DNA from 3 places in the Rhizobium sp. N621 genome. Region 1 is predicted to be linked to each of the others. Evidence: riboswitches for the same ligand, from Rfam matches in the RefSeq annotation. Region 1 holds a riboswitch; each other region holds the start of a gene.

Region 1 (5,295 bases):
GTCGGGAATGCCGTAATCGGAATAATGGAAGCGGCTGATCTTCCGATTCTCCAGCTCGGCGGCGATGCCCTCCCAGGTGTAGATCTCCAGCGTGAAGTCAATCGAGCCATTGTCCAGTGCCTCATAGGCGGAGGTGCCGAGGGTGACGGTCTTGACGTCGCCTTTGCCGCCGTCATTGCGGATCATTGCCGAGACCAGCGCGCTCTCCCAGGTGCCGCCGAAGCCGCCATAGGTCTTGCCGTCGAGATCTCTAGGGCTCTTGATGTCGTCGCGTCCGCCCTTGAAGATCAGGCGCGCGGTTTCCGTCTGGACGACGCCATAGACCATCTTCACGTCACCGCCGCCAGCCCGCTGCGTGAGGGCCTCGATCTCGCTGCTGATGCCGAAATCGGCGACCCCGTTTGATACCAGCGTGCCGGCGCTGGTGTCGGTAAAGGGTAGAATTTCGACATCGAGGCCGGCGGCCGCATAGAAGCCCTTCGCCTTGGCGACATAGATGCCGATATGGTTGGTGTTGGGCGTCCAGTCCAGCGCGATGCGAACCTTTGCGGGCGCCGGTTGGGCGAAGGCGGTGCGGCCGGCGAGGCTTGTCGCGATGGCGGCGAGGATCGTCTGGCGACGGGTGAGAAGCGGCATGGTGACCTCCTCAGGTCTTGAGAGCATGATGCCGAAAAGTGCGGTTTTCGGACGACATCAGGCTCTAACTCTTAAAATTGGAACAGGAGCCAGATTTCAGGCCGGTCGGCCTAAAATCATCCTGTTCCAGCGGATGAAGCAGGGTTTGCAGGATTTCAGTCTCGATTGCCTGAGCTGCGGGTGAACCGAGATCGGCGATGCTTCTCGGGCGGGGCAGGGGGACACGGAATTCGCGGATGACGCGGGCCGGGCGAGCAGACAGCACGTAGATCCGATCGGAGAGGAAAACGGCCTCGCGGACATCGTGCGTGATTAGCAGCGCCGTCCAGCGATGTTCGGTCCACATGCCTTGCAGCCACTCCTGGATCTGTGTGCGGGTCAGCGCATCGAGCGCGCCGAAGGGCTCGTCGAGCAGCAGCATGTCCTGCTTCTGGATGACGGTGCGCAGCAGTGCCGCACGCTGGCGCATGCCGCCGGAAAGAGAAGAGGGGTAGTGATGCTCGAAGCCGGCAAGGCCGAACCGCTCGAAGAGGGGCGCGACAGCGGCGCGGGCCGCCCGACGAGTCATGCCTTTCACTTCAAGGCCGAGCGCGGCATTATCGATGATTCGGCGCCACGGCATCAGCGCATCGCGTTGCGGCATGAAGGCAAAGGAATGCGGCGTCTGTTCCAGCGCTGCACCGTTGAAAAGCATGGCGCCGGAATCAGGCCGCAGCGCCTGTGTCAGCAGTCTCAGCACAGTCGATTTTCCGGAGCCGGATGGGCCGACGATCGAGACGAACTCGCCGTTTGCGACGGTGAGTGAAATGTCGCTCAGAACCTTCATGCCGTCGAAGGATTTCGAGATGTTGCGCAGCTCAAGCATCTGACCGGTCATCTGCGCCGCTCCTGGGATGGCTGCCAGGGCATGACGAAACGCTGGATAACCAGCGTCAGCGCGAAGAGGCAGAGCGTCAAGAGAGCGCTGACGATCACGGCGGCGAGCACGAGATCGGGACGGAAATTGTTCTTGGCGTTGAGGATATAGATGCCGAGGCCGCTTGCAGCGCCGGCATATTCGGCAAAGATCGCGCCGACGACGGCATAGGTGATCGAGATCCTGAGACCCGCGAAGAAAAAGGGCAAAGAGGAGGGAAGGCGCGCCAGGCGGAAAATGCGCCAGCGGCTCGCCTTCATCGAGTTCAGCAATTCGGCAATATCGCGGTCGGTCGCCTCGTAACCCTGAAGCAGGGCAACGAGCAGCGGGAAAAAGGTGACGAGGGCCACCAGCAATATCTTCGGCAAAAGGCCGAAACCGAACCAGAGAACGACGAGGGGTGCGATCGCCACCAGCGGCAAAGTTTGACTGGCAATGAAGATCGGCAGCAGTGCCCGGCGCATGAAGGGCATGAAATCCATCAGGATCGAAGAGGCGAAGGCGAAGGCGAGCGACAGAGCGAAACCGCCGACTGTGGCGCCGAGCGTCGGCCAGGTGTTTGACATCAGCCCCTCTCGGTTCAGCCAACCCTGGACAAGGATACGCGAAGGCGCCGGCAGAATGGACGGTTTGATGCCGGAAAGATCGACATAGAGTTCCCATGCCGCCAGAAAGGCAAAGCCGGCGAGCAAGGCGGGCATTGCCCGGTACACGGCGAGACAGAGCGTCGCAAGACGCGAATCCGATGGGCGTGGCGATGTCATCGGCGTTCGATTTCAGGCTTTCGTCGGGCCGTTCGCGCAAACCTGTCGAGGGCATCGGTCTCGATGCGCAGCCTGCCGCAATTCGGGGCGATTGCCTTGACGGCATCGATAGGGGTGCCGGCGGAATGGCCGGACGTCGGGTAGAGTGACACTTGCGCGCCGGAATGCATTTGGACCTCGCTCCGCTGGCATTACCCAGATCAGCTTAGAAGGGTCCGGAAGCTTGCGCCTCGCATCTCAGCCCCGGCGACACGGAGCTCCCCTGTTATTTCGGCGAAAACTATCATCGGGGTTTTCTTGCCGCAACCGCAAAATTGCAAAGCAGTTCGGCCGGTCGGGAAGGGATTGCCGATGAAAAAACACCCGGACGAGGTCCTGTCCGGGTGTTTTCCGAGGTTCCGTACCTGCCGGGAACGGAACCCGAGCGCTCGCCTCTCGGGGGCTATATCGGCTGGAGCGATCGATACGGGGGCGGACGAGCGCCGATGCCCTCGTTCCAGCTTTTATCGACCGGATGATCTCACTGCCGCTCCTTCCTGCGCCTCGCGCTTTACGGGCGGGGGAGCAGGGGTTATAAAACCTCAACTAATATTGAGGTCAATAGGCGATGAATAGGATTTCTGCAACGCCGCTCGGCAGGCTTCTGACGGTCGGTGAAGTGGCGCAACGCAGCGGTCTTGCCGTCTCGGCGCTGCATTTCTATGAGGTCAAGGGGCTGATCTCGAGTATCCGCACGCGCGGCAACCAGCGGCGCTACGGACGCGATGTGCTTCGCCGGCTCGGCATCATCAAGGTGGCGCAACGTGTCGGCATTCCGCTTTCGGAAATCCAGACGGCATTTGCCTCCCTGCCGCAGGGACGCACGCCGACGGTTGCCGACTGGCAGACGCTGTCGGCGCGCTGGAAGGATGAGCTCGACACGCGAATCAGACAGCTGAGCCTGCTGCGAGACCGTCTGACCGGCTGCATCGGCTGCGGCTGCCTGTCGATCGAAAGCTGTCCGTTGCGCAATCCCTTCGATCGGCTCGGCGAGGAAGGGCCGGGCCCGCGGCTGCTGGAGAGCGAAAACGAAGTGTGAGCTTTCGGGGAAGAGCGCTAGCCTCTCGCGGAAAGATGATGCCGCCTTTCTTTCGGCCGGCGCGCTCATATGTTAAGGGCGAATGGCGCAACAGGCGGCTTTGTCCGCGAGGAGGACGGCTTCGTGTTCCATCCGAGACTATTCGAGAATCGCAATGTCATCGTGACCGGCGCCGGGCGGGGCATCGGCCTCGAAGTGGCCCGGCAGTTCCTGGACTGCGGCGCGAAGGTGATCGTCCATACCGGACGCAAACCGGGGCGCGAGCTGCCGGATTTTCTGCTGACGGCTGAATCCGAAAGACGGGCGCTGCTGCTGCACGCCGATTTCACCGCCGCTGGCGGCGCTGCGCAATTTGCCGAAAATGCGCTTGCCTTTTTCGACAAGGTGCATGTGCTCGTCAATAACGCCGGCACCATGCTCGGCCGTTTTCCGGCTGCCACACTGACCGACGCAGATTATGAGGCGATCGTGCGTTTGAACCAGACGTCGGTGGTGGCGCTGACGCGTGCGCTGCTGCCGGCATTAAAGGCGGCGGAAGGCGCTGCCATCGTCAACACCGTTTCAATTTCCGCGCTGACCGGCGGCAGTCCCGGTTCTTCGATCTATTCCGCTTCGAAAGCTTTCGTTTCCACCTATTCCAAGGCGCTTGCCCGCGAGCTCGCGCCGGATAGCATCCGCGTCAATTGTGTCTCGCCCGGAACGATCGAGACGGATTTCCATGAGCGCTATTCCTCCCGCGAAAAGCTGGAGCAGACGAGAAAGTCTATTCCCTTGCAGCGGCTGGGCACGGCGGAGGACTGCGCTCCGGCCTATCTGTTCCTGGCGGCACCCTCCCTCTCCGGATACATTACCGGTCAGGTCATCGAGATCAATGGCGGCCAGCTTATCTGCTGATTTAGTTAGACCTTTTTTGACATTTCATCACTTTTGGCAAATTCGCGTGTGCGAATATGCTATTGTGCTGATCTGCCTTTTCGCTTCCCTTCCGAGATGTCGAATGCCATTGCCCAAGCCCGAGCCGGGAATGTCCGGTCAGGAACTGCACAAACTCGCTGGAAACGCTCGTGAGGCGAGCGATCTGCTGAAGGCGCTGGCGCACCAGACCCGACTTCTGATTCTTTGCATACTCGCGAGTGAGGAGCGGACGGTCGGTGAAATCGAAAACATCCTCGGCATTCAGCAGGCAATGGTCTCGCAGCAGCTCGCACGTTTAAGGCTTGAAGGCCTCGTCAATACGCGCCGTCAGGGTAGGCTGGTCTATTACCGTATCGGCAATACAAGCGTGCTTGCCTTCCTTGAATCGTTGTTCGATCTTTTTCCGGCTGCTGAAAACGATTAGTACCGCCCTTGCGGAACACGGTTGCTGCGTCGAAGATAGGCTGATCCGGATGATTTCGCGCCGGATCGGGAGACCGGATGATCGACAAGCTGGAATTTTTCATCGCCCTTGCCAACGAAAAGCATTTCGGCCGCGCCGCGGAGGAGTGCGGGATTTCCCAGCCAACACTTTCGGCCGCCATCCGGCAGCTTGAAGACCAGCTTGGCGTCATGCTGGTGCAGCGCGGCTCGCGGTTTCAGGGGCTGACGCCGGAGGGGCAGCGGGTGCTTGAATGGGCGCGGCGCATCGTCGGCGATGCTCGCACCATGCGGGAAGAGATGCGCGCCGCCCGCCGCGGTCTTTCCGGCCACATCCGCCTCGCTGCCATTCCGACCGCGCTCGCCATGCTTTCGCGCATCACCACGCCCTTTCAGGAACGACATCCGGGAGTGACCTTCTCGATCGTCTCGCGGAACTCGCTGCAGGTGCTGAGCATGCTCGAAAATCTCGAGATCGATGCCGGTATCACCTATCTTGAAAATGAGCCGCTCGGACGTGTCACCAGTGTTCCCCTCTACGCCGA
Region 2 (5,295 bases), on a different replicon from region 1:
GCGGGGATGGTGATGGCGCCTGCGGTTCGGCCGTAAAAATCGACGGGGCCGGCATCGCCGATAAAGGCATAGGCATGGCCGAGCGTCTTCATCGTCTGAAGGCAGGCGGAAAATAAAGCGAGGCCGACGCCCTTGCCGCGCACTTGCGGGTCAACGCCGGTCGGCCCGAAGAAGCCGCGCGCCGTCGTGTCGTAGCAGGCAAAGCCGAGCAGCTCACGGCCTTCGATGGCGATCAGGCAGGCGACTGGCTGGCGGGAGAAAGCGACCAAGACCTCGCTTGCCCAGTTCTCGCTGAACCGTTCGCGAACCCAGGTGACGACGAGATGCAGTTCCGGGGGGAGGGCCGGGCGGATGGAGGCGCCGACGCTGTCGGCTCTCTGTTTCAGCTCGGCGAGCTGCGTGGAGTAAAGGCTCACAAGCAGGTCCGGCACCCGACATTCCTCCTGCTATTCCGTTGTTGCGGAATATATACCCCTCTTATGTTATAGACTTGGCCATCTCGCCGGGCTTGTCAACAGGGTTTTTCAATCGGCGCCAGTGATTCAGCCGCGCTGGCTGCGCTCGCTACGCAGGGCGGCCGGCACAGGCGAAAACGGCCCGGGGAGACCAGGCCGTTCGATGGAGACTGTTCGTCGATTTCAGTACTTATGCGCCGTCTTTCCAGAGCGCATGAAAGTGCTGCACCGGGCCATGGCCTGAGCCGACGGTGAGGCGTCCGGCCGCCGCGACCGCGCCGGCAAGATAATCCTTGGCGATGGCGACTGCCTGCCGCGCCGAAGCGCCCTTGGCAAGCTCGGCCGCCAGCGCGCTGGAGAGTGTGCAGCCGGTGCCGTGGGTGTTCTTCGTCGGCACCCGCTGGGCTTCGAACCAATGCAGCCCGTCGGCGGCGGCGAGCACGTCGGGGCTGTCGTCGCTGTCGAGATGACCGCCTTTGACCAGCACGGCGGCCGGGCCGAGGGCGCGCAGCCGTTCGGCCTGCGCTGCCATCTCTACCCGGTTCGTCGCGACCGGCTGGTGCAGCAGCGCGGCGGCCTCCGGCAGGTTCGGGGTCAGCATCGTGGCGAGCGGCAGCAGCCGCAGCGTCAGCACGTCGACCGCTTCGGGCGCGAGCAGGGCGGCACCGCCTTTGGCGATCATCACCGGATCGAGGACGACGGGAATGCTGCGTCCTTTGGCGGTTGCTGCGGCCAGAGCTGCGGAAAGGGCGGCGGCGACGGCTTCGGCGATGCCGGCATTGGCAATCATGCCGATCTTCACGGCATCGACGCGCACATCGGCAAAGACGGCATCGATCTGGTCGGCAACGAATTGCGGCGGCACCAGATGCACGCCGGTGACCCCTTGCGTGTTCTGCGCCGTCAGCGCGGTCAGCACCGCCATGCCATAGACGCCGCGGGCCGAAAAGGCCTTGAGGTCGGCCTGGATGCCGGCGCCGCCGGACGGATCGGAGCCGGCGATGGAGAGGACGTTGCGGATCATGCCGGGACCTTTCGAATTTCTGCGGCGATGCGGCGGGTGGCCGCCGCCGGATCCGGCGTGCCGCACACGGCGGAGACGACGGCAAGCCCCTTGGCGCCGGCGGCAAAGACTTCGGCCACATGCTCCGCTTTCAACCCGCCGATGGCGACCGACGGCACCGGCGAGACCTGCACCAGCCTGGCAAGACCGTCAAGGCCGATCGGCTGCTTGTGGTCGGCCTTGGTCGGCGTCGCAAACACCGGGCCGACGCCGGTATAATCGACGAGATCGCGATCGACGGCAGCCGCGAGCGCCTCGGTCTCGACCGAGAGGCCGAGGATCATGTCGGGGCCGATCATCCCCCGAGCCGTGCGCGCATCCATGTCCTCCTGGCCGATATGCAGGCCATCGGCGCCGATGGCGATCGCCGCCTCGACGTCGTCGTTGACGATGAGGTGGGCGCCGGTGCCGCCGAGCGCCTGTTTCAAGGCGCGGCCGGTCTCGATCATGCGTGCTGTCCCCGCCTGTTTGTCGCGCAGCTGCACCATCGTCGCGCCGCCGGCAACGGCAAGCCGGGCGGTCTCGACCATGCCGATCCGGGCGCAGAGATCCGGATCGAGGACGAGATAGAGCGAAAGGTCGAAAGCCTTCATGCGATCGATACCCTGGCTCTCGCATCCAGCGCTTCGCCGTCGAGCGCGGCCAGCGCATCGAGGAAGCGCCAAGCGAACGAGCCGGGGCCGGCCGCGCCGAGCGCGGCATCTTCGCCGGCGACGGCAAAGGTTGCGAGCGCTGCGACCGTCGTGCCGAACAGATCCTCCGGCGCGGTGGCGGCGAAAGCGCCGACCAGGCAGGTGAGCGAGCAGCCGAGTGCGGTGACCTGCGGCATCAGCACCGATCCGCCCTTGATGCGCACCGCCCTCGCGCCATCGGTCACGAAATCGACGGCGCCGGTGACGGCGACGATTGCCTGCTGCCGCTCCGCGAGCCGACGGGCCGAATCCTCCGCCTGCTCGACCGGATCGCGGCTGTCGACGCCCTGACCGCGGCTCTCCCCGCCAGCAAGCGCGATGATCTCGGAGGCATTGCCGCGGATGATCGTGGGCTTGAGCGCCAGCAGATCGGCAACCGCCTGGCGGCGAAAGGCCGTCGCATAATGCGCCACCGGATCGAGCACCCAAGGTTTGCCGGATGAGGCAGCCGCCTTGGCCGCCGCCCGCATGCCGTCGAGCCATTGCGTCGACAGCGTGCCGATATTGACAGTCAGCGCGCTCGCGATGCCGGCGAATTCGCCAGCTTCCTCAGCCGCATGCACCATGGCCGGCGAAGCGCCGGATGCCAGCAGGACATTGGCCGCGATGTTCATGGCGACGTAATTGGTGATGCAGTGGACGAGCGGCGGCTTTTCGCGCATCGCCTCCAGCATGGCTCCCGAGGTGGTCTTGCTCTGCATGGCGCCCCTTTCAGGCGGGGCAGGCGCGGGGCGGCGTCTACGGCGATCCCCGAGCGACTCCCTCCGCCGGCATTATCCGGTTCAGGTTCGAAGGGTTCTTCTCAGCCCGTCTGTCGACGAACGCCCCTGTCTCTCATCGCGCTCTTTTTCGCAGAGAAGCACGCGGCTGTCATCCCGAAAATGACGTTTCGCCTGCCTTCCGACAAAGCTGGTTGAAGGGATCACAGCGTTCCTCAACTTAAATCATGCAGATCCGTCGTAATCGCTGCCCCGATCGAAAACTCCGAAAACTGCACTGTCAATCCGCTGCGTTCCGGCGTGCAGGCGGTCGGCCCGACCTCGTATCTGTCGGCAATCGGGAGGGGCGCTAACCGCAGCAGCGGCCAGCGGCTGCCGTCGCTGGAGGCCTGAATGCGTAGCGCGCCGGCTGCGACGGTAACGCGGATGTGGAAATCCTCAAGTTCCTTGAAGGGCTGCGAAACGGACCAGTCGGACTTGCCGTCGGTGACGACGGTACTGAGGAAGGCTTCGCCGTCGGTGAATTCGACGCCCGTCTTGACCCAGCGTTTTTCGTCGAGGCGCACCATCAAGCCGGCCTGGTCGTAGAGGGTGCGGAACTCGCCTTGCACGCGGATCTGGGCGGTGAAGCTATCGGCGGTGGGGAAGGCGAGGAAGTGGCCGCTGTCGCGGGTGAAGCCGTAATAGGTCTCCCGCCAGAAATCGGTCTTCTCGCCTGTCGTCAGCGTCAGACCGGTTGCGTCGGCGTGCCAGCTTGTCGGTTCGTTCAGCCATTTTCCGTTGTTGAAATCGATGTCCATTCCATCCTCGCTTTATTGAAGCCGCGGGCGCAGCCGATTCTTAGCGCCCCCATAATGCGCGAGCTTCGCGAAGGCGGCCAGCCGCACCCGCGGTTCGGCGGTGTTGGCCGTCGCGACCCTCGTCTCACGACATAATCCGTGGGCTTCCGCTTGACACGATTACTTCATCTCTTATTCTGTTACAAAAAGATGAATTACATAATTGTGGAACTTAACTCGGGAGCCCTCACATGAAAACGCTTGTCGCATTCCTGCTCGGCACTGCGCTCGTCGCCCTGCCTTCGACCCTGCTTGCTGCGGAAAAGGGCGGCGTCATCAATGTCGCGACGATCGGCGAGCCGCCGACGCTCGATCCGATGTCGTCGACGGCCGATCTCGTCGGCATCGTCACCCAGCATATTTTCGAAACGCTCTACACCTTCGACAAGAGCTGGAACGTCACGCCGCTTCTGGCCGAAAGCCTGCCCGAGATTAGCGCCGACGGCAAAACCTATACGATCAAGCTCCGGACCGGCATCAAGTTCCACGACAATAGCGATATGACCTCGGATGATGTCGTCGCCTCGCTGAACCGCTGGATGAAGATCGCCTCGCGCGGCAAGCAGGTGGCCGGATTCATCGACAAGATCGCTGCCGCCGATCCCGCGACCGTGACCATCACGCTGAAGCAACCCTATGCGCCGCTGACCTCGCTGCTCGCCTTCAACAATTCGGCGGCGATCATCATCCCGTCGGAAAAGCAGGACGAACCGATGAAGGAGTTCATCGGCACCGGCCCCTATATGCTGAAGGAGCGCAAGGCCGATCAATATATCCAGCTCGTCCGCTTCGACGGATACAAGTCGCGCGAAGGCGACAGCAATGGTTATGGCGGCGCCCGCCATCAATATCTCGACGAAATCCGCTTCGTGCCGGTGCCGGATCCGAACACCCGCGTCGAGGCCGCCGTTTCCGGCCAGTATGATTATGTCGATTCGATCCCGGTCGAATCCTACGACAAGCTGAAGGGCTCGACGGCCTCGCAGCCGGTCATGCTGAAGCCCTTCGGCTATCCTGTTTTCGTCTTCAACACGAAGGAAGGTGTCGCCGGGAATGTCGAGGTTCGCAAGGCGATCCGCCAGGCGCTCAGCATGGAAGACATGCTGGCCGCCGCTTTCGGCAGCAAGGATTTTTATGCACTCGACGGCGCCATCTACCCCAAGAGCTTTGCCTGGTCGACGGATGCCGGCGTCGAGGGCGCCTATAATGTCGCCGATCCGGAAGGGGCGGCGGCTGCCGCCAAGAAAGCGGGTTACAATGGCGAGCCGATCCGCATCCTGACCAGCCGCCAATACGAGTTCCATTACAAGATGGCGCAGGTCGCCGCCGAATATCTGAAGCTTGCCGGCTTCACCGTCGATATGCAGGTGGTGGACTGGGCGACGCTGACGCAGCGCCGCACCGATCCGAAACTCTGGGATATCTACATCACCCACAGCCCCTTCCTGCCGGAGCCGGCGCTGATCGGCTCGCTCTCGACCAGCTCGCCCGGCTGGTGGGATACGCCGGCCCGCAAGGCCGCCGTCG
Region 3 (5,295 bases), on a different replicon from region 1:
CGTCTGCTCGCCGTCGTAGAGATCGCCGGCGATGACAAGCGCGTCGACCTGTTCCTCAAGGCAAAGATCGACGATCGCGACCAGCGCCTGCCGGCTGGCGTCGCTCACGAGGTCGGCCAGCTCTGCGTTGCGAAGCGCGAGAGAGCGCAGGGGAGAGTCGAGATGGAGATCGGCGGTGTGGACGAAACGATAGGCCATGAATGCAAGAATGGTGTTGCGATAGAGTGATCCAACCAGGCGCCGGAGATAAGCGTACGATCGTTATCGCCCGGCAGCAAAACATCGGAATATGCCACGAACATTCAGAGCATGGCGGCGGCGTCCTGGCGAGTAAAATGGGTCGGCGAAACCGGCCCATCCACAGTCAATGCTGCTCGATCGGGGCAGGCACGGCAGCAATCGCAGCATGAGGTATTTCGAATGCAAGCTCATGATTGCTGCTTTCGGTATCGCGGCGGCAAATTTCCTGTCGATAAAACTTTAGGTTCCGCTGTGGCAATATTTTCAACCCGAATGTCTATCCTCGCAACTTACGGAAGAAAATGAGCCGGACGATCTTCGCGGAATGTGCAGCGGTTTTTGACTCCCGGCAGGAAAATGCACGCAAACATGAGGGGAGTGAAAGCCCTTGGCTGTCACAGACGAGTTAACCCGATCAGAATTCTGTGGCACCGCGGATCTCGATACCAATGACGCCTTGCGCCCGGCCAGTTGGGAAAACGAGGTAAAGAACCATTTTGTCTTCCTCGACGAGCTTCGGGGGATAGCGGCGCTGTCAGTGGTTCTCCTACATGCTAACCAGGCTTTTGCCTTCGGCCTTCATTTTCACGCCTATCTGGCGGTGGATTTCTTCTTTTGTCTCAGTGGCTTCGTTCTCGCACACGGATATGACGCAAAGCTGAAGTCGGGCATGTTGCGAAACAGGACATTCCTCCTCAAACGCACAATACGACTTTATCCCATGATCGCGGTCGGTGTCGCTTTAGGCGTTCTCGCGGCGCAATTTACCTACGCCTCGATTCTTTCCGGTCTTGACGTCTCGATTCTTGCACTCGGCGCATTGCTTCTTTTGCCGCTCGGACTTTTGGTGGGACAAGAGGCGTTCGCGATCAACAACCCCCTCTGGTCTATTTGTTTTGAAATAGTCGCAGGCGTGGCCTACGGCTCAGTCGCCCGACGGAGAATTCGTCTTTGGCATGAGATAGCGGCTCTCGCCCTATTGGCCGCAGCGCTTTTCGCCGTCGTCTCGATCGAGGGTACCGTCGGACCAGTCGGATTTGGCAGCTGGCGAACGTTCTTCGAGGGATTGGTCAGGGTCGGCTTTTCGTTCCTTGCCGGTGTGCTGATCTTCCGCTGGGATATAAGCAACCGTATCAGGGCGGTACCGCCTCAGGTCCCGCTTTTCCTCCTGATCGCGGTTCTGTTTTGCCCCTTTGCCGTCGCCAGAGACATCTTCGACTTCGTCTGCATCGCTATCATATTTCCGATCGTGCTCGTGCTGGCCGTAGCGGTTTCCTCCCATGAGAAACGGCCATTCGCCGCATATCTTGGCCAGATATCTTATCCTCTCTACATCGTCCATCAGCCAATAATGCAACTCGGCGCTCAGCTCCAAATCTCCACCGGCGAGGTGATCCCACGGCCGATCACCGCCGGCCTCGCACTCCTGACTGCCATAGCTGTTGCGCATCTCTTGTACACTCGCTTCGATACACCCGTGCGCGTCTATTTAGGCCGCAAGCTGCTCAGACCAGCTTGACGGCGTCGTTTTTTGCGACGACGGCAACCCCCGTGCTAGGGGATTGGACGATGGAAACGCATCGGGTCGTGGCTTGACACGAACGCCGCTCCGGTCTTTGATGCCGAACATTCACCAGGGGTGTCCCGGCAAGGGGCTGAGATTCTGCTAGACGATACGGCTTTGCCGGTTGTGGCGCAGTGACCCGTTGAACCTGATCCAGTTCATACTGGCGTAGGGACGGTGCGGACGCTGCGGCTGTTGGGCGAATCTCGCTTTGTCGCGCAAGGCGTCTTTCCATCATTCCAACACTGGAACTGGGTCTCCAAACGTCAAACCTTGGAGCCTCATCCATGAATATAGTTGCACCCCAGCTTACCCCCGTCGTCACCACCGGCCCGCTTCCGGCCTCGACCAAGATCGTCAAACCCGGAGCGCTCTATCCGGATCTGCGCGTGCCGATGCGCGAAATCAGCCTTCACCCGACCTCCGGCGAGCCGCCGGTCACGGTCTATGATTCCTCCGGCCCCTATACCGATCCGGCCCATGTGGTTTCCATCGACACCGGGCTGCCGCGTTTGCGCGAGGCCTGGGTCAGGGCGCGTGGCGACGTCGAAGCCTATGAAGGCCGGGTGGTGAAGCCTGAAGACAATGGTTTTGCCACGGGCGAACGGCTGACGCCGGAATTTCCCATTCGCAACACGCCGCTAAAGGCAAAGGCCGGCCGCGCCGTCACCCAGCTCGCCTATGCGCGTGCCGGCGTTATCACCCCGGAAATGGAGTTTATCGCGATCCGCGAAAACCTCGGCCGGCAGGCCGCGAAGGAGGCGCTCGCCCGCGACGGCGAGAGCTTCGGCGCCCATGTTCCGGATTTCGTGACGCCCGAATTCGTGCGCCGGGAAGTCGCCGAGGGCAGGGCGATCATCCCCGCCAATATCAACCACCCCGAAACCGAACCGATGATCATCGGCCGGAACTTCCTCGTGAAGATCAACGCCAATATCGGCAATTCGGCCGTTACCTCGTCGATGGCGGAGGAGGTGGAGAAGATGGTCTGGGCGATCCGCTGGGGCGCCGACACGGTCATGGACCTTTCCACCGGTCGCAACATTCACAACATCCGCGAATGGATTATACGCAATTCGCCGGTTCCGATCGGAACGGTGCCGCTTTACCAGGCGCTCGAGAAGGTCAACGGCATTGCCGAGGATCTGACCTGGGAAGTCTATCGGGATACGCTGATCGAACAGGCCGAGCAGGGCGTCGACTATTTCACCATCCATGCCGGCGTACGGCTTGCCTATATCCCGCTCACCGTCAATCGCGTCACCGGCATCGTCTCACGCGGCGGCTCGATCATGGCCAAGTGGTGTCTGCATCACCACAAGGAGAGTTTCCTCTACGAGCATTTCGAGGAAATCTGCGATATCTGCCGCGCCTATGACGTCTCCTTCTCGCTCGGCGACGGTTTGCGTCCGGGGTCGATCGCGGACGCCAATGACGCAGCGCAATTTGCCGAACTCGAAACCCTCGGCGAATTGACCAAGATTGCCTGGGCCAGGGATTGCCAGGTGATGATCGAAGGCCCCGGCCATGTGCCGATGCACAAGATCAAAGAGAATATGGACAAGCAGCTCAAGGTCTGCGGCGAAGCCCCCTTCTATACGCTCGGACCGCTGACGACCGACATCGCGCCGGGCTATGATCACATCACCTCCGGTATCGGCGCCGCCATGATCGGTTGGTTCGGCACGGCCATGCTCTGCTACGTCACGCCGAAGGAGCATCTGGGGCTGCCCGACCGCAGCGACGTCAAGACCGGCGTCATCACCTACAAGATCGCAGCGCATGCTGCCGATCTTGCCAAGGGACATCCGGCCGCCCGCATCCGCGACGACGCGCTATCGCGCGCGCGCTTCGAATTCCGCTGGGAGGATCAGTTCAACCTCTCCCTCGACCCGGATACGGCCCGTTCCTTCCACGACGAGACCCTGCCGAAGGAGGCGCACAAGGTGGCGCATTTCTGTTCGATGTGCGGCCCGAAATTCTGCTCCATGAGAATTTCCCACGACATTCGCGCCGAAGCTCAGAAAGAGGGATTGGAAGCCATGGCGGCCAAGTACCGCGATGGCGGCGATCTCTACATGCCGGTCGCAGAGGTCGCGAAAACGCCCGTCGGAGAATGACCATGCGCGTTCTCGTCAAGGGGGCCGGCGTTGCCGGCCTCACCGTGGCCTGGCAGCTCTATCGCCACAGCTTCCGCGTCACCCTTGCGGAGCTGGCCGACAAGGTCGGCGCTGGTGCCTCCGGCTTTGCCGGCGGCATGCTGGCGCCGTGGTGCGAGCGGGAAAGCGCAGAAGAGCCGGTGCTGACGCTCGGTCGCCTTGCCGCGGACTGGTGGGAGGCGGCACTGCCCGGCCATGTCAATCGCCGGGGAACACTTGTCGTGGCGGGCGGCCGCGATGCCGGCGAACTCGACCGCTTTTCCCGTCGGACAAGCGGGTGGGAATGGCTGGACGAGCAGGCGATCGCGGCGCTGGAGCCTGACCTTGCCGGCCGCTTTCGCAAGGCGCTGTTCTTCCGGCAGGAAGCGCATCTCGATCCGCGGCAGGCGCTCTCGGGGTTGGCCGCCGGACTCGAAGAAGCCCGCGTGCGTCTCACATTCGGCGTCACGGGCGATGCTGACCTTGCCCCTTACGATCGCGTGATCGACTGCACCGGGGCCGCCCAGATCGGCCGCCTGCCCGGATTGCGCGGTGTTCGCGGAGAGATGCTCTGCGTCGAAACGAACGAGATCACTCTCTCTCGCCCCGTTCGCCTGCTGCATCCGCGCCACCCGATCTATATCGTGCCGCGCGAAGGAAATCGCTTCATGATCGGGGCGACGATGATCGAAAGTGACGATGTCGGCCCGATTACCGCGCGTTCGCTGATGGAGTTGCTGAATGCCGCCTATACCCTCAATCCTGCCTTCGGCGAGGCACGGGTTACGGAAACCGGCGCAGGCGTGCGGCCGGCTTATCCCGACAATCTGCCGCGGGTAACGCAGGAGGGGCGGACGGTCCATGTCAATGGCCTCTACCGCCACGGTTTTCTGCTGGCGCCGGCCATGGCAGGCGAGGTGGCGCGGCTTCTTCTTGGAAAAGGCAAGCACTCGGAAAGGAGGGCATCATGACCTTCATCATCAATGGTGAGGAGCAGGAGGTCGCGGCCGCGACGCTCGCGGATCTTCTTCTCGCTCTCGACTACGAAGGCGAATGGCTGGCAACCGCTGTCAACGGCGAGTTGGTGCACCGCGAGGACCGCGACGATTTCAGGCTCGGCGAACGCGACCGCATCGAAATTCTCTCACCCATGCAAGGAGGCTGAGATGCTGAAACTTTATGATGTTGAAGTCCGCTCCCGCCTGCTGCTCGGCACTGCCCGCTATCCGTCTCCAGCTGTCCTTGCACAGGCGGTCAAGCGCTCGAAGACCGAGATCGTCACCGTTTCGCTTCGCCGCGAAGCCGTCGGCGGAAAAGCGGGCGGCGCCTTCTTCGACCTGATCGGCGAGCTTG

Evidence for each region. A riboswitch is a leader RNA that binds a small molecule or an ion and turns the genes downstream of it on or off. The one in region 1 is predicted to bind thiamine pyrophosphate.
Region 2: linked by a shared signal. The riboswitch ahead of thiM (hydroxyethylthiazole kinase) and the one ahead of AMK00_RS19855 (ABC transporter permease) in region 1 are both predicted to bind thiamine pyrophosphate.
Region 3: linked by a shared signal. The riboswitch ahead of thiC (phosphomethylpyrimidine synthase ThiC) and the one ahead of AMK00_RS19855 (ABC transporter permease) in region 1 are both predicted to bind thiamine pyrophosphate.

What each region holds. Positions count from the first base shown of each region.
Region 1 covers NZ_CP013495.1:4,134,950-4,140,244, reverse strand. The annotation lists gene AMK00_RS19865 (ABC transporter substrate-binding protein) at 1-636, opposite strand, end outside; gene AMK00_RS19860 (ABC transporter ATP-binding protein) at 701-1,513, opposite strand; gene AMK00_RS19855 (ABC transporter permease) at 1,510-2,316, opposite strand; TPP riboswitch at 2,477-2,590, opposite strand; gene soxR (redox-sensitive transcriptional activator SoxR) at 2,924-3,394, shown strand; gene AMK00_RS19845 (SDR family NAD(P)-dependent oxidoreductase) at 3,518-4,288, shown strand; gene AMK00_RS19840 (ArsR/SmtB family transcription factor) at 4,392-4,733, shown strand; gene AMK00_RS19835 (LysR family transcriptional regulator) at 4,811-5,295, shown strand, end outside.
Region 2 covers NZ_CP013498.1:375,903-381,197, forward strand. The annotation lists gene AMK00_RS26425 (GNAT family N-acetyltransferase) at 1-431, opposite strand, end outside; gene thiD (bifunctional hydroxymethylpyrimidine kinase/phosphomethylpyrimidine kinase) at 646-1,479, opposite strand; gene thiE (thiamine phosphate synthase) at 1,476-2,111, opposite strand; gene thiM (hydroxyethylthiazole kinase) at 2,108-2,911, opposite strand; TPP riboswitch at 2,953-3,049, opposite strand; gene AMK00_RS26445 (DUF1349 domain-containing protein) at 3,145-3,729, opposite strand; gene AMK00_RS26450 (ABC transporter substrate-binding protein) at 3,960-5,295, shown strand, end outside.
Region 3 covers NZ_CP013499.1:192,446-197,740, reverse strand. The annotation lists gene AMK00_RS28010 (metallophosphoesterase family protein) at 1-198, opposite strand, end outside; gene AMK00_RS28005 (acyltransferase family protein) at 629-1,759, shown strand; TPP riboswitch at 1,866-1,997, shown strand; gene thiC (phosphomethylpyrimidine synthase ThiC) at 2,092-3,924, shown strand; gene thiO (glycine oxidase ThiO) at 3,921-4,913, shown strand; gene thiS (sulfur carrier protein ThiS) at 4,910-5,107, shown strand; gene AMK00_RS27985 (thiazole synthase) at 5,109-5,295, shown strand, end outside.